4 regions of the Serratia marcescens subsp. marcescens ATCC 13880 genome follow, and region 1 is predicted to be linked to each of the others. Evidence: riboswitches for the same ligand, from Rfam matches in the RefSeq annotation. Region 1 holds a riboswitch; each other region holds the start of a gene.
The links. Region 1 has a riboswitch for thiamine pyrophosphate ahead of thiB (thiamine ABC transporter substrate binding subunit). Riboswitches for the same ligand answer to the same signal wherever they lie in the genome.
Positions count from the first base shown of each region.

Region 2: another riboswitch for thiamine pyrophosphate. It lies ahead of thiM (hydroxyethylthiazole kinase); the one in region 1 lies ahead of thiB (thiamine ABC transporter substrate binding subunit).
Region 3: another riboswitch for thiamine pyrophosphate. It lies ahead of thiC (phosphomethylpyrimidine synthase ThiC); the one in region 1 lies ahead of thiB (thiamine ABC transporter substrate binding subunit).
Region 4: another riboswitch for thiamine pyrophosphate. It lies ahead of J0F90_RS15580 (TenA family protein); the one in region 1 lies ahead of thiB (thiamine ABC transporter substrate binding subunit).

Region 1 covers NZ_CP071238.1:757,468-762,229, reverse strand. The annotation lists gene sgrR (HTH-type transcriptional regulator SgrR) at 1-1,623, shown strand, start outside; TPP riboswitch at 1,661-1,779, shown strand; gene thiB (thiamine ABC transporter substrate binding subunit) at 1,837-2,823, shown strand; gene thiP (thiamine/thiamine pyrophosphate ABC transporter permease ThiP) at 2,799-4,406, shown strand; gene thiQ (thiamine ABC transporter ATP-binding protein ThiQ) at 4,393-4,762, shown strand, end outside.
Region 2 covers NZ_CP071238.1:3,803,455-3,808,216, forward strand. The annotation lists gene gutQ (arabinose-5-phosphate isomerase GutQ) at 1-953, shown strand, start outside; gene J0F90_RS18200 (inhibitor of vertebrate lysozyme family protein) at 995-1,453, opposite strand; gene thiD (bifunctional hydroxymethylpyrimidine kinase/phosphomethylpyrimidine kinase) at 1,538-2,338, opposite strand; gene thiM (hydroxyethylthiazole kinase) at 2,338-3,129, opposite strand; TPP riboswitch at 3,165-3,261, opposite strand; gene J0F90_RS18215 (TetR/AcrR family transcriptional regulator) at 3,353-3,967, opposite strand; gene J0F90_RS18220 (YtcA family lipoprotein) at 4,185-4,448, shown strand; gene mdtN (multidrug transporter subunit MdtN) at 4,459-4,762, shown strand, end outside.
Region 3 covers NZ_CP071238.1:294,944-299,705, reverse strand. The annotation lists gene hemE (uroporphyrinogen decarboxylase) at 1-1,051, opposite strand, end outside; gene nudC (NAD(+) diphosphatase) at 1,090-1,857, opposite strand; gene J0F90_RS01370 (Rsd/AlgQ family anti-sigma factor) at 1,959-2,462, shown strand; TPP riboswitch at 2,502-2,626, shown strand; gene thiC (phosphomethylpyrimidine synthase ThiC) at 2,741-4,684, shown strand; gene thiE (thiamine phosphate synthase) at 4,677-4,762, shown strand, end outside.
Region 4 covers NZ_CP071238.1:3,250,255-3,255,016, forward strand. The annotation lists gene J0F90_RS15565 (GlxA family transcriptional regulator) at 1-690, opposite strand, end outside; gene J0F90_RS15570 (SDR family NAD(P)-dependent oxidoreductase) at 817-1,551, opposite strand; gene J0F90_RS15575 (LLM class flavin-dependent oxidoreductase) at 1,565-2,587, opposite strand; TPP riboswitch at 2,737-2,839, shown strand; gene J0F90_RS15580 (TenA family protein) at 2,902-3,585, shown strand; gene J0F90_RS15585 (ABC transporter ATP-binding protein) at 3,582-4,322, shown strand; gene J0F90_RS15590 (ABC transporter permease) at 4,319-4,762, shown strand, end outside.

The DNA.
Region 1 (4,762 bases):
TGGCAGCGCTGCCACGGTGAAACCACCGACACCACGCTGCAGGATCTGGCGGAGGTGCTCAGCTGCTCGCGGCGCCACGTGCGCTCCCTGCTGAGCGCCATGCAGCGGGAAGGCTGGCTTACCTGGCAGGCGGAGTCGGGGCGCGGCAAGCGTTCGCGGCTAACCTTCCACTACACCGGCCTGGCGCTGCAGCAACAGCGGGCCGAGGAGTTGCTGGAACAGGATCGCATCGATCAGCTGGTGCAACTGGTGGGCGACAAAAACGTGGTGCGCCAGATGCTGCTGTCGCAGCTGGGGCGCAGCTTCCGCCAGGGGAAGCACATCCTGCGGGTGCTCTACTACCGGCAGTTGTACAATCTGCTGCCCGGCTCGGCGCTGCGGCGTTCGGAAACCCATCTGGCGCGCCAGATCTTCAACGGCCTGACGCGCATAAATGAGGAAAACGGGGAACTGGAGTCCGATCTGTCTCACCATTGGCAGGCGCTGACGCCGCTGCACTGGCGGTTTTACCTGCGCCCGGCGATCCATTTTCATCACGGCCGCGAGCTGGAGATGGCGGACGTCATCACATCCCTCTCGCGTCTGACCGCGCAACCGCTGTTCTCGCATATCGAGAGCGTCACCTCGCCGACGCCGTTCGTTATCGACGTGCATCTGCGCAGCCCCGACCACTGGCTGCCCTGGCTGCTGGGCAGTGTGCAGGCCATGATCCTGCCGCGTGAATGGCGCGAACTGCCGGATTTCGCCCGCCATCCGGTCGGCACCGGCCCCTACCGCGTGGTGCGCAATCTTCCCAGCCAGATGAAGATCCACGCTTTCGACGACTATTTCGGCTACCGGGCGCTGATCGACGAGGTGAACATCTGGGTGCTGCCGGAGTTCTCCGAAGAACTGGTGCACTCCGGCGTGCAGCTGCAGGGCGATGAAACCGGCAAAAACGAACTGGAAAGCCGACTGGAAGAGGGCTGTTATTTCTTGCTGTTCGATCAGCGCTCCCCGCTGGCCGCCGACCCCGCCATTCGCAGTTGGCTGTGCGAATTGATCAACCCCATTTCGCTGCTGAGCCGCGCCGGGCCGCTCTACCAGCGCTACTGGTCGCCGGCGTACGGCCTGCTGCCCCGCTGGCACCACAACCGCGCGCTGGCGCAGCAACCCAAACCGGCGGGATTGACCGAACTGACGATGACCCACTTCAATGAGCATTCGGAGTTTCACGCCATTCGCCAGGCGATTGAACCGCTGCTGGCGCAGCACGGCATCCGCCTGATCGTGCAAAGCGTGGATTACGCCACCTGGCACCAGGGCGACGCGCGCAGCGATCTGTGGCTCGGCAGCGCCAACTTCTATCTGCCGCTGGAGTTTTCGCTGTTCGCCACGCTGTACGAACTGCCGCTGATGCAGCACTGCATGAACGAAGATCTGGCGCAGGACGCGGCGCTGTGGCGCGCCAACCGCTTGCCGCTGGCGGAGTTCTGCCAGCGTTTGGTCAGCAACCACCAGTTGCATCCGCTGTTCCACCACTGGCTGCAGCTGCACGGCCAGCGCAGCATGCGCGGCGTGCGGATGAACACCCTCGGCTGGTTCGACTTCAAGTCCGCCTGGTTTGCCCCGCCGGAGACATAAGCGCCTTTCGCCCAAGTCGGTTAATCTTTACAATAGCGCCGTCTCAACGGGGTGCGGAGAGCCGGGCCGCCTAATAAGCCCGATTTTCCGCTGAGAGCACACCCGTCGAACCTGATCCGGTCAATACCGGCGGAGGGATTTGAGCCCAGCGAACCGGCGACGCCGCCTCGCCCCCTCAGATGCCCTTGCCCCCTTATTTTTCAGGAGTGCAACGTGGTCAAAAAATATCTGCCCTGCTTATTGCTGCTGTGCGCCGCGCCGGCGTTCGCCAAGCCGACGCTGACGGTTTACACCTACGATTCCTTCGCCGCCGACTGGGGCCCTGGCCCGGCGGTGAAAAAAGCCTTCGAAGCCGAATGCGGCTGTGAACTGAAGTTCGTCGCGCTGGAAGACGGCGTCTCGCTGCTGAACCGCCTGCGCATGGAAGGCAAAAACAGCGCCGCCGACGTGGTGCTGGGGCTGGACAACAACCTGCTGCAGGCGGCGCAGCAAACCGGCCTGTTCGCGCCGAGCGGCGTCGACACCGCCAAGCTGACGGTGCCGGGCGGCTGGCAGGACGCGACCTTCGTGCCTTACGACTACGGGTACTTCGCCTTCGTCTACAACAAAGAAAAACTGAAGAACCCGCCGAAAAGCCTGCAGGAGCTGGTCAGCGGCGACCGCAACTGGAAAGTGATCTACGAAGATCCGCGCACCAGCACGCCGGGGCTCGGCCTGCTGCTGTGGATGCAAAAAGTGTATGGCGACGAGGCGCCGGCCGCCTGGCAGCAGCTGGCGAAGAAGACCGTCACCGTCACCAAAGGCTGGAGCGAGGCCTACGGCCTGTTCCTGAAAGGCGAAGGCGACCTGGTGCTCAGCTACACCACGTCTCCGGCCTATCACCTGATCGAAGAGAAAAAAGACCTTTACGCCGCCGCCACGTTCAGCGAAGGCCACTACCTGCAGGTGGAAGTGGCGGGCAAGCTGAAAGCCGCCAAACAGCCTGAGCTGGCCGAGCGCTTCATGCAGTTCATGGTGACGCCGGCATTCCAGAACACCATCCCGACCGGCAACTGGATGTACCCGGTGATCAACACCCCGCTGCCCGTCGGTTTTGAGCAGATGAACGTGCCGCAGACCGCGCTGCAATACAGCGCCGAAGAGGTGGCCAAACAACGCGGCGGTTGGATCCGGGCATGGCAAACCGCCGTCAGCCGCTGATCCCCCGTTGGCTCTGGCCGGGGCTGCTGGCCGCCGGCGTGATCCTGCTGGTCGCCGCACTGGCGATGGGCTCACTGTGGCGTCACGCGCCGGACAGCGACTGGCGCGGCCTGTGGCAGGACAGTTACCTGTGGCACGTGGTGCGCTTCACCTTCTGGCAGGCGCTGTTGTCGGCGCTGATTTCGGTGCTGCCCGCCGTTCTGCTGGCGCGTGCGCTCTATCGCCGCCGTTTCCCCGGCCGGCAGCTGCTGCTGCGGCTGTGCGCCATGACGCTGGTGCTGCCGGTGCTGGTGGCGGTGTTCGGCCTGCTCAGCGTCTATGGGCGCCAGGGCTGGCTGGCGACGCTGTGCGGCTGGCTGGGCGTCGAGTATGGCTTCTCGCCCTACGGGCTGCAGGGCATTCTGCTGGCGCACCTGTTCTTTAACCTGCCGCTGGCCACCCGCCTGTTGCTGCAGGCGCTGGAGAACATTCCGGTGGAGCAGCGCCAGCTGGCCGCCCAACTGGGTATGAACGGCTGGCAGCAGTTCCGCTTCGTCGAATGGCCGGCGCTGCGTCGCCAGATCCTGCCGAGCGGCGCGCTGATCTTCATGCTGTGTTTCGCCAGCTTCGCCACCGTGCTGTCGCTGGGCGGCGGGCCGCAGGCCACCACCATCGAACTGGCGATCTACCAGGCGCTGAGTTACGACTACGATCTGGGGCGTGCCGCCATGCTGGCGCTGATCCAGCTGGGCTGTTGTCTCGGGCTGGTGTTGATCAGTCAGCGCCTGAGCCAGGCATTGCCGGTGGGGCATACCCACGCCCAGCGCTGGCGCAATCCGGAAGACAGCCTGTGGCGGCGCATCAGCGATTTTCTGCTGATCGCCGCCGCCCTGCTGCTGCTGCTGCCGCCTCTGCTGGCGGTGATCGCCGACGGCGCCAATCAGGCCATTGTCAGCGTGCTGCGCCAGCCGGTGCTGTGGCAGGCGCTGTTCACGTCGCTGCGCATCGCCCTCGGCGCCGGGCTGCTGTGCGTGGCGCTCACGATGATGCTGCTGTGGAGCAGCCGCGAGCTGAAACTGCGGCAGCAGCTGCACGGCGGCCAGGCGCTGGAGCTGAGCGGCATGGTGATCCTGGCGATGCCGGGCATCGTGCTGGCCACCGGCTTCTTCCTGCTGCTGAGCGATACAATTGGGTTGCCGCAGTCGCCCTATGCGCTGGTGATCCTCACCAATGCGCTGATGGCGGTGCCCTACGCGCTAAAGGTGTTGGAGAACCCGATGCGCGACCTCGCCGAACGTTACAATCCGCTGTGCCTGTCGCTGGATATCCGCGGCTGGCAACGGCTGCGGCTGATTGAGCTGCGCGCCCTGCGCCGCCCGCTGGCGCAGGCACTGGCCTTCGCCTGCGTGCTGTCGATCGGCGACTTCGGCGTGGTCGCCTTGTTTGGCAACGAGCATTTCCGTACCCTGCCTTTTTACCTGTATCAGCAGATTGGCGCCTACCGCAGCAACGACGGGGCGGTGACCGCGCTGCTGTTGCTGCTGCTGTGCTTCCTGTTGTTTACCCTGATTGAACGCTTACCGGGCCGCCATGCTGACGCTTGAAAAACTGACCTACCTGTATGAACACCTGCCGATGCGCTTTGATCTGCGCATCCAGCCGGGCGAGCGCGTCGCGGTGCTCGGCCCCAGCGGCGCCGGTAAAAGCACCTTGCTGAGCCTGATCGCCGGTTTTCTGCCGGCGGCCAGCGGCCGGCTGCTGCTGAACGGCGAAGACCACACCGCCACCCCGCCGGCCAAGCGGCCGGTGTCGATGCTGTTTCAGGAGAACAACCTGTTCGCGCACCTGACGGTGGCGCAGAACATCGGGCTGGGGTTGGATCCCGGTCTGCGCTTGACTGAACAACAGCGCCAACAGCGGGAGCACATCGCCCGTCAGGTCGGCCTGGAAGAGCGCCTGG
Region 2 (4,762 bases), 2.1 Mb from region 1:
TGCTCGCCTTCGCCCGCGAAACGCTGGAGATCGAGTTGACCGAAGCGCAGCGCCTGCTGGCGCGCCTGGATGACAATTTCGTCTGCGCCTGCGAGCTGCTGCTGAATTGCCGCGGCAAAGCGGTGATTTCCGGCATCGGCAAGTCCGGCCATATCGGCAAGAAGATCGCCGCGTCGCTGGCCAGCACCGGCACGCCGTCATTCTTCGTGCATCCGGCGGAGGCGCTGCACGGCGATCTCGGCATGATCGGCGCCGACGACGTGGTGGTGTTCATCTCCTACTCCGGCCGCGCCAAAGAGCTGGATCTGATCCTGCCGCTGCTGGCGGAGAACGGCATTCCGGTGATCGCCGTTACCGGCGGCAAAGAGTCGCCGCTGGCGCAGGCCGCGGCCTGCGTGCTGGATATCGGCGTCGAGCGCGAAGCCTGCCCGATGGGGCTGGCGCCCACCTCCAGCGCGGTCAACACCCTGATGATGGGCGACGCCCTGGCGATGGCGCTGATGCGCCAGCGCGGTTTCAACGCGGAAGACTTCGCCCGATCGCACCCGGGCGGCAGCCTGGGCGCGCGTCTGCTGAACCGCGTGCATCACCTGATGCGCACCGGCGATCGCCTGCCGCGCGTGAGCGAAAGCGCCAACGTGATGGAGGCGATGCTGGAACTGAGCCGCACCGGGCTGGGGTTGGTAGCGGTCTGCGACGCGCAGCAGCGGGTGGTGGGCGTATTTACCGACGGCGATCTGCGCCGCTGGCTGGTGAAGGGCAACAGCCTGCAGGATCCGCTCAGCCCGGCGATCACCCGCCCCGGCTATCGGCTGCCAGAGCAGTGGCGCGCCGGGGAGGCGCTGGAAGCGCTGCACGAACAACACATCAGCGCGGCTCCGGTGGTCGATATGGACGGCGTGCTGGTGGGGGCGCTCAACCTGCACGATCTGCATCAGGCCGGCATCGGCTGATCAACGCCGGGGGGCGCCATCACCAGCGCCCCCCGGTCAGATCATTTCCAATCGGGATTGTTCTCGAACTGCTGCTTCAGCAGCGCTTTCATGTCGTCATTCGGCTTGCCGAGCCACTGGTACTTGGCATACTTCTTCGGATGATCGACGGCTTCCGGCCGATCTTCCACTTCCACCCGCACGCCCCAGGCCTGGGATTTGTCCGCGCTGAACGCCACGATCAAAAAGTTATTGCCGCAGTCGTGGGGCTTGCACAGGTTACCGACCAGATACTCTTTGCCCTTCCAGTTCAGATTCTGCGCCGGCGTAGAGGTGCCGACGCCCTTGCGCGCCCAGCCCGGCATCCGCGCCTGGCCTTTGACCATGTTTTGCCAGCTGGCCTGATACCCCGGCTGCTGAATCAAATCCGATGTGGTGACGATTTGTTGGGCAAAGCTGCCCGCGCTGAAGCTGAGCAGTGCGCCAAAGAGGGCGCAACGCAGCGCCTGGTGTCCCGTCATAGTCCTTCTCCCTAGGTTAAATCAGGTTTCGCCCATAAAACCGGGCCTGAACTAGTCAGACCACGGTTGCGGCAAAAAGTTGACTCACCACCAGGCGTGAAAATGATGCACCGGCCCGATGCCGTGCCCCACTTCCAGCGTATCCGCCTGTTGCAGCGCTTGTTGCAGGTAGCCCTTGGCGGCGGCCACCGTGGCCGCCCAGTCGGCATGGCGCGGACGCAGCGCCGCCAGCGCGGCCGAGAGCGTGCAACCGGTGCCGTGGGTATGGCGGGTGGCGACGCGCGGCGCGGTAAAGCGCTGCTCGCCTTCGGCGGTAAACAGCCAGTCCGGGCTCTCGCTTTCGCTCAGGTGGCCGCCCTTCATCAGCACCGCTCGGCAGCCCATCGCCAGCAGCGCCCGCCCCTGCTCGCGCATCTGCGCTTCATCTTCCGCCGGCGCGCACGCCAGCAGCGCCGCCGCTTCCGGCAGGTTCGGCGTAATGATCGACACCAGCGGCAACAGCTCGCGTCGAATCGACGCCACCGCCTCCGGGGCCAGCAACGGATCGCCGCTTTTCGCCAGCATCACGGTGTCCAGCACCACGAATTCCGGCCGGTAATGGCGCAGCCGTTCGGCCACCGCCTGCACGATATCGGCGTTGGCCAGCATGCCGATCTTGACGCTGTCGATGCGCACGTCGCTAAACACCGAGTCCAGCTGCGCGGCGACAAACGCCGGATCGATGTAATACACCGACTGCACGCCGCGGGTATTCTGCGCCACCAGCGCGGTGATCACCGAGGTGCCGTAGGCGCCAAGCGCCGAGAAGGCCTTCAGATCGGCCTGAATGCCGGCGCCGCCGCTGGGATCGGTGCCGGCGATGGTCAGCGCGTTAATGCGTTTCATCACAGATCCTCCCCGCGCAGCTGATACAGGGCGTCGAGGAACGCCGGCGTAAAGCTGCCCGGCCCGGCGGCCTGCCTGGCCGCGAGGCCGCCGCAGTGGGACATCACCCGGCAGGCGGCCGCCACGTTGTCCAGGCGATCGCCCGGCAGGGCGCAAAACGCCGCCGCCACCGCCGACAGCGCGCAGCCGGTGCCCACCACCCGCGTCATCAGCGGGGAGCCGCCTTCGATCGCCCAATCGCGTTGGCCGTCGGTGACGTAATCCACCGCGCCGGTGACCGCTACTACCGCACCGCTGCGCTGCGCCAGCTCACGCGCGGCGGGCAATGCCGCCAAGGAATCGTCGCCGCTGTCCACGCCGCGGCCGCTGGCCAGCAACCCGCTGAGCGCCATGATTTCCGAGGCGTTGCCGCGTATCGCCGCCGGTTTCTCGTCCAGCAGCTGTTTGGCGAAGGCGGTGCGGTAGGAGAGCGCGCCAACCGCCACCGGATCCAGCGTCCAGGGCTTGCCGGCCTGATTGGCGGCGGCCACCGCCGCGCGCATCGATTCGGCACGCAGCGCGTTGAGGGTGCCGACGTTGATCAGCAGGCCGTCGGCCAACGCGCTGAACTGCGCCGCCTCTTGCGGCTCCACCACCATCGCCGGGGAGGCGCCGAGCGCCAGCAGCACGTTGGCGGTCAGCGATTGCACCACTTCGTTGGTCAGGCAGTGGATCAGCGGAGGCCGCTGTTGGAATTGAGTCAGGCAGGCCGCGGCGCGAGCGCCGGGTAGTGCATCAGGTCGAGCGATCATATTCCTCCCAACCGGCGTTCAAGAAGGCGGCGCCGGTTGGGCGGCCGTGACTTCCCTACGCTGGCATTATCCAGATCAGGTAATACGGGTATTTCTCAGCCTTCACGCAGAAGGGCACCCCGAGTCATGAAAATCAATAGGTTGTGATCAACGTTGCGTTAATCCCTGAGCGGGATCATGCCAGCGGCGGCGCGGACAAACAAGCGAATAAATTCGCTCGCGCCTAAGCGATGTTGCCCTCTTTTCCCGCCAGATACAGGCTCAGCACGCCGGGCAGCTCCGCCAACGTAAATGCCACGCTCTGCGGCGCCGTTTTGAAGATGTGATGCAAGGTGCCGGCCACCAGGCTTTGCAACAGCCGGGTTTGCTGCAGGATCTCCGCCTCGGCGGTCTCGGGGCGGCGCAGCTGCAGCACTCGGGCGATCAGCGCCAGGAAGCTGGACTTTTCGTCCGGCAGGTTCATTTCCCGCATCACCGGCAGGTAGTCGGCGTGCTCGCGCAGGTACTGCGCATAGGGTGAAAACAGCCGCTGGATCACCGCTTCAGCGGAGAGGCGCCGCCACTCGTCGTCGCTGGCCAGCGCCATGTCGCGCACCAGCGCCTCGATCGATTCGGTGTGCCGATCCGCCAGCGCCTTGATCACCGCGTGGCGATCGGGGAAAAAGTGATACATCGAGCCGATGGAGGTTTTGGCGTGTTTGGCCAGCCGCTGCATGCTGAGCGCCGCCAGGCCATCCTGCGCCACGATCGCCGCCGCTGAATCCAGAATGGTTTGTACGCGTTGCCGCCCTCTTTCCTGCTGCGGCTCTCGCCCGGTGATGTGTTCGTCGATTTGCATATTCGTTTCTGCCCGCTGTCATCAACGCATTATACCCATTTGCCGCCGCGAAGGCAGGGTGACACAAAAAACTAGATTAACCCCTCTAGTTTAGAGTAGAGTATTTATTCTAGTTTCCCCTTGCGCAAGCATGGGGGTGACAAACAGTGACCTCACTCACTGAAAAAGAGTCATTTCATTCGGCCCGTCGACCAAGCCAATCGCCAGAGAACGCCCTATGCCCGACAAAAAACTGCTTATCACCTGCCTGACCGCGCTGTTGCTCACCGGGTGCTCGCCGGCACCGTCCATGGTGGTGTTCGGCGCTTCGTTCCCCGACTGGCTGTTTTGCCTGTGCGGCGGCGTGGCGGGCATGGTGGCGATCCACCTGCTGCTGCGCACCCCGGAAAAACGCGCCTGGCTGGCGCCGCAGCTGCTGACGTATCCGGCGCTGACCGCGCTGATCGCCATGCTGACCTGGTTACTGGTTTTCCCCCACTGAGACTGACGCCATGACCCAACCACAAACCTCCAACAAGCGCAGACTGCTGGTGCTTACCATCCTGGCGTTGACGCTCATCGTGGCCGCCGTCGTCGTCTGGCGGGTGGAAAACGCCCCCACTACCGACGATGCCTACGCCTATGCCGACACCATCGACGTAGTGCCGGAGGTGAACGGCCGCATCATCGAGATGCCGATCCGCGACAACCAGGAAGTGCGGCAAGGCGATCTGCTGTTCCGCATCGATCCGCGCCCTTACCAGGACGCGCTGGCGGCCAGCGAAGCGCGCCTGATCACGCTGAATGAACAGATCA
Region 3 (4,762 bases), 460 kb from region 1:
TCGCCGACTGCGCGTGTACCGCCTCGACGAAGGCCCCGGCGTGCTCCGGCGGCACATCCTGATGGATGCCGTGGCCCAGGTTGAACACATGACCGTTGCCGTGGCCGAAACCGGCCAGAATGGTCTCCACTTCGTCCGCGATGCGCGCCGGAGAAGCATAAAGCATCGACGGATCCATATTGCCCTGCAGCGCCACTTTGTCGCCCACGCGCCGACGCGCGTCGGCGATATCGGTGGTCCAGTCCAGCCCCAGCGCATCGCAGCCGGTGGCGGCCATCGCCTCCAACCACTGCCCACCGCCTTTGGTAAACAGCGTCACCGGCACGCGGCGGCCGTCATTTTCACGCAGCAGGCCATCGACGATCTTGTGCATGTAGTGCAACGAGAACTCGCGGTAATCGCGCCCGGTCAGCACGCCGCCCCAGGTGTCGAACACCATCACCGACTGCGCGCCGGCCTTGATCTGGGCATTGAGATACAGGATCACGCTGTCCGCCAGCTTGTCCAGCAACAGGTGCAGCGTGGCCGGTTCGGCATACATCATCTTCTTCAGCTTGGTGAAGGCCTTGCTGCTGCCGCCCTCAACCATATAGGTAGCCAGCGTCCACGGGCTGCCGGAGAAGCCGATCAGCGGCACTTCGCCCTTCAGCTCGCGGCGAATGGTGCGCACCGCGTTCATCACATAGCCCAGCTCCACTTCCGGATCGAACACCGGCAGTTTGTCGACGTCGGCGCGGCAGGTGACGGGGGAGCTGAAACGCGGGCCTTCGCCGGCTTCAAAGTACAGGCCGAGCCCCATGGCGTCGGGAATGGTGAGAATATCGGAGAACAGGATGGCGGCGTCCAGCGCATAGCGGCGCAGCGGCTGCAGCGTAACCTCACAGGCCAGCTCCGCGTTCTTGCACAGCGACATGAAATCACCGGCCTGGGCGCGAGTCGCCTTGTACTCCGGTAAATAACGACCGGCCTGGCGCATCATCCATACGGGGGTCACATCCACCGGCTGGCGCAACAGCGCGCGCAGGTAACGATCGTTCTTCAACTCAGTCATTTATGGGGCTCCCTTAATAATCTGCCGGCCATTGTACATTATTCTGCCCGGCACAGCGCCACGGTGTCCTCAATCAACCGGCGCGCCACGGTGCCGGGCGGCGGCAACAGCGGCAGTTGGTCGTAACGATACCAGCCGGCATTGAGCAGCTCCTTGGGATCGTGGCGAATCTCACCCTGGTGGTAATCGGCCATAAAGGCCATCATCAGCGAGTGCGGAAACGGCCAGGGTTGTGACGTGACGTAGCGCAGGTTCTTGATTTCAATATTGCTCTCTTCCATCACTTCGCGCGCCACCGCTTGCTCCAGCGTTTCGCCCACTTCGACGAAGCCGGCCAGCACCGTGTGAATGCCGCCGCGATGGCGCACGTGCTGCGCCAGCAGGATCTGATCCTCGCGCCGAATGGCGACGATCACGCAGGGCGCGATCTGCGGGTAGTAGCGTTCTTTGCAATGGCCGCACAGGCAGGCGCTTTCGGTGCGGCTGAGGTGCATCTCATGGCCGCAGTAGCCGCAATAGCGATGGGAGCGGTAGAAGTCCGCCAGCTGCACGCCGCGCCCGGCCAGCTGGAACAGACCGCGATCCTGATCCAACAGCTGACGCACCGATCCCATCTCCCGCGGCATCGCCTGGCGCACCAGCCAGACCGGCGCGCCCTCCCACTCACCGATGACGCGCGCCATATGGCCCTGCAGCCCGAGGGCGGCGGCAGTCCCCGACGGCAATTCACCGTTCGGTAACCAAAGTTTGCTTTCATGGCTGACGATCCACCAGCCGTTTTCATTGCCCGTTAATGCAAGTTCCATATCGTTGTTGCACAACCTCAGCTTCACTGGCACTCTACAAATCGGCTTTGTTACATTTTAATAACTTACCGGTTACTTTTGTTACTTACACGGAGTCAAACATGCTCAACCGTTTGGAAAGGCTGACTCAGCGCGTTGGCGGTAGTAATGAATTAGTTGATCAATGGCTTCAGGCCCGCAAGCAGTTGCTGGTCGCCTACTGCACGCTGGTAGGCCTCAAACCGAATAAAGAAAAGCATACGCCGCTGAATGAAAAAGCGCTGGAGAACTTTTGCCACAACCTGGTGGATTACCTCTCCGCAGGGCATTTTCATATCTATGACAGAATTATCAAACAAGTGGAAGGCGCAGCCAGTCCGAAAATGTCGCTGGCGGTGAACATCTACCCCAAGCTGTGGGCCAATACCGAACAGATCATGGCGTTCCACGATCGCTATACCGAAGTGGATATCGATCAGGAAGTTTGTCTGGAATTCCACCAGGCCTTGTCGGATATCGGCGAAACGCTGGCGGCGCGCTTTGCGCTGGAAGATAAGCTGATCCAACTGGAAGCGGAAGCCGCGCAGCAACCGCTGCCGGACCAGACACTGGATCCGGCGCGTTAAAATTTTATAGTTTTTTTTCTTATCCCTCCTATACTGGGGGGCATCTTGTCGGAGTGCCTAGCGCCTGATTTGTTCATCGAATCAGCCAGGCTGAGACCGTTAATTCGGGATCCGCGGAACCTGATCGGGTTAATACCCGCGAAGGGAACAAGAGTAATCTATCGCCACAGGCACGGCCTTCCCCTTGCGGGCGCCCTGCCTTATCGGCCACCATCATTACTCCCTCCGAGCTCCAGACAAGCAACTTTCCCAACCCAACACACTGGTAGGAACTTGCTATGTCTAACGTTAATCCACCGCGCGCCCGTAAAGCGCAACGCGAAGCCGCCCAGCAGTTTATCGACACGCTGCAAGGCATGGCTTTCCCAAACTCACGCCGCATCTACCTGCAGGGCTCGCGCCGCGATATCCAGGTGCCGATGCGCGAAATTCAGCTCAGTCCGACCCTGGTCGGCGGCAGCAAAGATAGCCCGCAGTATGAACCCAACGAGGCGATCCCGGTATATGACACCGCCGGCCCCTACGGCGATCCGCAGGCCAAGCTCGATGTGCACGCCGGCCTGGCCAAACTGCGTGCCGGCTGGATCGACGCGCGCGGCGATACCACGACGCTCAGCGGTGCCAGCTCCGGCTTCACCCAGCAGCGGCTGGCGGACGAGGGGCTGGATCACCTGCGCTTCGAGCATCTGCCGCTGCCGCGCAAAGCGCTGCCGGGCAAGCGCGTGACCCAGCTGCACTATGCCCGCGCCGGTATCGTCACCCCGGAGATGGAGTTCATCGCCATCCGTGAAAACATGGGGCGCGAACGCATTCGCGGCGAAGTACTGCGCCATCAGCATCCGGGCCAGGGCTGGGGCGCCAACCTGCCGGACAACATCACGCCGGAGTTCGTGCGCCAGGAAGTGGCCGCCGGCCGCGCCATCATTCCCGCCAACATCAACCATCCGGAGGCAGAGCCGATGATCATCGGCCGCAATTTCCTGGTGAAGGTGAACGCCAATATCGGCAACTCGGCGGTCACCTCGTCGATCGAAGAAGAGGTGGAGAAGCTGGTGTGGTCCACCCGCTGGGGCGCAGACACCGTGATGGATCTCTCCACCGGCCGCTATATTCACGAAACCCGCGAATGGATCCTGCGCAACAGCCCGGTGCCCATCGGCACCGTGCCGATCTACCAGGCGCTGGAGAAGGTCAACGGCGTGGCGGAAAACCTCACCTGGGAGATGTTCCGCGATACGCTGCTGGAACAGGCGGAACAAGGGGTCGATTATTTCACCATCCACGCCGGCGTGCTGCTGCGCTACGTGCCGATGACCGCCAAACGCCTGACCGGCATCGTGTCCCGCGGCGGCTCGATCATGGCCAAATGGTGTCTGTCGCACCATCAGGAAAACTTCCTCTATCAGCACTTCCGCGAAATCTGCGAGATCTGCGCCGCCTACGACGTTTCGCTGTCGCTCGGCGACGGCCTGCGCCCCGGCTCGATTCAGGACGCCAACGACGAGGCCCAGTTCGCCGAGCTGCATACGCTGGGCGAGCTGACCAAAATCGCCTGGGAATACGACGTGCAGGTGATGATCGAAGGCCCGGGCCACGTGCCGATGCAGATGATCCGCCGCAACATGACCGAAGAGCTGGAACACTGCCACGAAGCGCCGTTCTACACCCTCGGCCCGCTGACCACCGATATCGCCCCGGGCTATGACCATTTCACTTCCGGCATCGGCGCGGCAATGATCGGCTGGTTCGGCTGCGCCATGCTGTGTTACGTCACGCCGAAAGAGCACCTCGGCCTGCCGAACAAAGAAGACGTCAAACAGGGCCTGATCACCTACAAGATCGCCGCTCACGCCGCCGATCTGGCCAAAGGCCATCCGGGCGCGCAGATCCGCGATAACGCCATGTCCAAGGCGCGTTTCGAATTCCGCTGGGAAGATCAGTTCAATCTGGCGCTCGATCCGGCCACCGCGCGCGCCTATCACGACGAAACCCTGCCGCAGGAATCCGGCAAGGTCGCCCACTTCTGCTCGATGTGCGGGCCGAAATTCTGCTCGATGAAGATTTCGCAGGAGGTGCGCGACTACGCCGCCGCCCAGGAGGTCGCCAAGCCGATCGAAGTGCAGCTGACCGGCATGGAGAAAATGTCCGCCGAGTTCCGCGCCCGCGGCAGCGAGCTGTATCACAGCGCCGGCACGCTGCAAGAGGAGACAAGCAATGACTGATATCACGACCCCCTTCCCGGCGACGCCCTACAAACTGGGGCTCTACCCGGTCGTCGACAGCGTGGAATGGATCGCTCG
Region 4 (4,762 bases), 2.5 Mb from region 1:
GGCGAGGTTTTCCAGGATCCAGGATTGCAGGTCACGGATCGGCCCCGGCGATTTGGCCTGGTTGAGCGGGTAGCGGCTGAACTGCGCCTGCCCGCCGGGGCGACGCAGAAACATCACCAGATCCTGCGCCACTTCGCGCGCCTGCACGAAGCCGTAATCATCCTCCACCAGCGCCAGCGTCAGATCGAAGCCGGAGCTGACGCCGCCGGAGGTCCAGATCGGCCCGTCCTGCACGTAGATTGGGCCGTTTTCGACCTGCACTCGCGGGAAGCGCGCCTGCAGCGTCTCCGCCAGCCGCCAGTGGGTGGTCGCCCGCCGCCCGTCCAGCAACCCGGCTTCGGCCAGCAGCAGAGCCCCGCCGCAAACCGAAGCGATACGGCGCGCCTGCGGCGCCGCGCGACGCAGCCAATCGGCGACCAGGGCGCCCTCTTCTTCGGTCGCCCCCTTGCCGGCGACGATCACGGTATCGCGCGGCTGGGCCGGATCGAGATCCGCCAGGCGATGATCGGCCAACAGGCTCAGCCCGGACAGGCCGTGCACCACCCGGTGAGATTGCGTGGTGGCGACCGCGATCTGATACAGCGGCGTCTCGGCAGGGCTCAGGCGATTAGCCTGCATCAGGATATCGGCGATGCCCGCCGCTTCGAACAGCATGCCCCCTTCAGGGACGATAATCAGGAATGAGTGCATGGCGATAATATAAATAACAATCAAAACAGGCCAGGCGACCACTGTATAAGAAAAGCCCCGTCGGTTCACCCTGCGGGCATAAAAAAGCCCGCCGATAATCACCGGCGGGCCAGGAAGGAACGGCCATCAAGCCTGCGGCAGGTGCACCCCGCCGGCGCGCGCCAATTGCGCCAGCAGCGCCGTTTGAAACGCCTCATCGTGCACCGCCGCGTGAGGTTCAAACCGCTGCTGGTGGTGCCAATAGCCGCCGGACGCCAGGGCCTGCGGTTCATCGCTGGTCACCAACCACGCCTGCGTCACATGCCCCAGCGCCAGATCGTCGGGCGCGTCCGCGCCGCCCATTTTGGTCGGCACCCAACCGGGATCGACCGCGCTGCTGATCACGTCAGGCCACAGGCGCGCCACGGCGGCGGCCAGCGCGGTGACGAACAGCTTGCTGTCCGAATAAGAGCCTGCGGCGCCGCCAAGCCAATCCACGCCGTTCAGTTCCGACACACCGTCAAAGTGCATACTGCTGCTCAGATAGACGATACGCTTGGGGCGTTCGATCAGGGCCGTCAGCAGATAAGGCGCTATGACGTTCACCGGCATCACCTGCGGCCCGGTAAACATGCCGGCATTGTGGATCACCGCGTCCGGGCGGCCGAGGCGATTGACCTGCTCGGCGAGCTGCCGGATCTGCTGCACATCGGACAGATCGCCGTTCGCCGCCTGCGCGCCCCGATCCAGCAAATCGCGCACCGCGGCCAAACGGCCAGGCTCACGCGCATGCAGGATCACCTGATGCCCTTCGTCCAACAGCGTTTGCGCGGCGGCGCGGCCCAGCCCGTCGACCGAGCCGGTAATGAAAATGCGTGACATGCCACTCCTCCGTTTAGCGCCAGCCGAGCGCCGGCGCGACATGGGTTAAAATCGATTCGATGACGTGCGCGTTGTAATCCACGCCCAGTTGGTTAGGCACGGTCAGCAGCAAGGTATCCGCTTCGGCGATGGCCTCGTCCTGCGCCAGCTGCTCGATCAGCACATCCGGCTCAGCGGCATAGCTGCGGCCGAAGATCGCCCGGGTCTGCGCGTCGATATACCCCAGCTGATCGCCCTCCTTGCCGCCGCCGCCGAAGTAGTTGCGATCCCGCTGATCCACCAGCGCGAAGATGCTGCGGCTCACGGAAACCCGCGGCTCGTGCGGGTGGCCCGCCTCTTGCCAGGCGGCGCGATAGGCGCGGATCTGCTTGGCCTGCTGGATGTGGAAGGGCTCGCCGGTCTCGTCATTCTTGAGCGTCGAGCTTTGCAGATGCATGCCCAGCTTCGCCGCCCAGACAGCGGTGGCGTTCGAACCGGCGCCCCACCAGATGCGATCGCGCAGCCCGGCGGAAAACGGCTCCGGCCGCAGCAGCCCAGGCGGATTCGGGAACATCGGCTGCGGATTGGGTTCGGCGAACCCTTCACCGCGCAGCGCTTCCAGGAACACTTCGGTATGGCGGCGGGCCATGTCCGCGTCGGTCTCGCCGTCGGCCGGGGCATAGCCGAAATAACGCCAGCCGTCGATCACCTGCTCCGGCGAACCGCGGCTGATGCCGAGCTGCAGCCGCCCGCCGGCGATCAGATCCGCCGCGCCGGCGTCCTCCACCATGTACAGCGGGTTTTCATAACGCATGTCGATCACGCCGGTGCCGATCTCGATGCGTTGGGTTTTGGCGCCGATGGCGGCCAACAGCGGGAACGGCGATCCCAGCTGGCGCGCGAAGTGGTGCACGCGAAAATAGGCGCCGTCCGCCCCCAGATCTTCGGCGGCGACCGCCAGATCGATGGACTGCAGCAGCGCATCCGCTGCGGAACGGGTGCCGGACTGGGCGGAAGGCGACCAGTGGCCAAACGAGAGAAAACCAATTTTTTTCATCGGGCATCATCCTCAGAGGCAAAACATGGGCCTACAGTGACAAAAACCGCGCGCTCTGCGCCAGCAAAATCGCCCCCGATCGCACTAAACGAACCGATTGCCGCCGCGCCGCCCGGCGATTGTAATCAAAAAACAAATGTCGTATAACAAGCAGCTCCGAGGGGTGTCCTGTTACGGGCTGAGATGGCGCAAGCCGAACCCTTTGAACCTGATCTGGGTCATGCCAGCGAAGGGACGGTTAGGCAACAATGCGATCACCCGTTGCCTGTTCATACCCCAGCGTGCCCGGATCTCCACTGACTCAAGGAGGTCCCATGTCCATCACTACCCTGTTCGAAAGCGGTCTTTACGGCCGGCTGCGCCGCCATGCCGGCAGCCACTGGCAAGATTACGTCGATCATCCGTTTCTGCAGCAGCTGGCCGCCGGCACCTTGCCTGAACGCGCTTTTCGCCGCTACCTGACCCAGGACTATCTGTTTCTGCTGCACTTCGCCCGCGCCTACGCGCTGCTGGTCAGCAAGCTGCGCACTCTGCCGGAGATGCGCGCCGCCACCGCCTCGCTCAACGGCATCGTCGCCGAACTGCCGCTGCACGTGGCCTACTGCGCCGAATGGGGGCTGAACGAAGCGCAGATCGCCGCCCAGCCGGAAGCGGCGGAAACCATGAACTACACCCGTTACGTGCTGGATATCGGCCATGCAGGCGACGCCCTCGATCTGCTGGCCGGCCTGCTGCCCTGCGTGGCCGGCTATGCCGAAATCGGCCTGCGGCTGCTGCACGATCCCGCCACTCAGATGGAGGGCAATCCTTACGCCTCCTGGATCCGCAACTACGGCGACGAGGGCTATCTGGCCGGCGTGCGCGCCGCCATCGAACTGCTGGAAACCGTTGGTCAGCAGCGCGGCGCACAGGGCCGCTTCACCGAGCTGGCGCAGATTTTCACCACCGCCACCCAGCTGGAGTCGGCATTTTGGCAGATGGGGCTGAACGCCTCATGACCTCCCCGCTTCTCCCGCCCGGCATCCAGGTGCGGGATCTCAGCCTGCGTTTCGGTCAGCAAATCGTCTTCGACCGGCTGAGCTTCGACATCGCCGGCGGCAGCTTCGTCGCCCTGCTCGGCGCCAGCGGCGCCGGCAAAACCAGCCTGCTGAAGATCATCGCCGGCCTGGCGCAGGCCAGCTCTGGCTCGGTGACCGGCAGCGACGGCCTGCCGATCGCCGGGCGCATCGCCTACATGGGGCAAAAAGACCTGCTCTACCCGTGGCTGACCGTTGAAGAGAACGTCGCCCTCGGTTCGCGGCTGCGCGGCGAAGCGCCGGATCAGGCGTGGACGGCGCACCTGCTCGAACGCGTAGGCCTGGCCGCGCATGGCCGCAGCCTGCCCGCCTCGCTGTCCGGCGGCATGCGCCAGCGCGCCGCCATCGCCCGCACGCTCTACGAACGCCAGCCGATCGTGCTGATGGACGAACCTTTTTCCGCGCTGGACGCCATTACCCGCGCCGAGATCCAGAGCCTGGCCGCCGAGCTGCTGGCGCAAAATACCGTGCTGTTGATCACCCACGATCCGATGGAAGCCTGCCGCCTGAGCCACCGGCTGCTGGTGCTGTCTCCCTGGCCGCTGGGCCTCGACGATACTCACCGCATCAGCGGGCTACCGCCGCGCGCGCCGGATGACGCCGACCTGCTGAAAAGCCAGGCCGAGCTGCTGCAGCAACTGGTGAGGGCGGCGCAATGAATATCGCCAAAGAGCGTGGACTCACCCGCCTGCGGCGCGGGCTGACGGTGTTCGTCGGCCTGCTGCTGCTGTGGTGGCTGGCGGCGCAAAGCGGCATTCCGGCCTTTCTGCTGCCCACGCCGGGCGCTGTGGCGCAGGCGCTGTGGGACGGGCGCGGCTATCTCGCCTGGCACACGCTGGTCACCGCTTCGGAGATCGTCAGCGGGCTGGTGCTCGGCGTGTTGCTCGGTGCGGCGCTGGCGCTGTGCATGATTTTCTCGCCGCGCCTGCAACGCTGGCTGATGCCGCTGGTGCTCACCAGTCAGGCGATACCGGTGTTCGCCCTGGCCCCGCTGCTGGTGCTGTGGTTCGGCTTCGGCATGAGCGCCAAGGTGGCGATGGCGGTGCTGGTGATCTTCTTTCCGGTGGTGTCGGCCTTTTTTGACGGGCTGCGCCGGGTC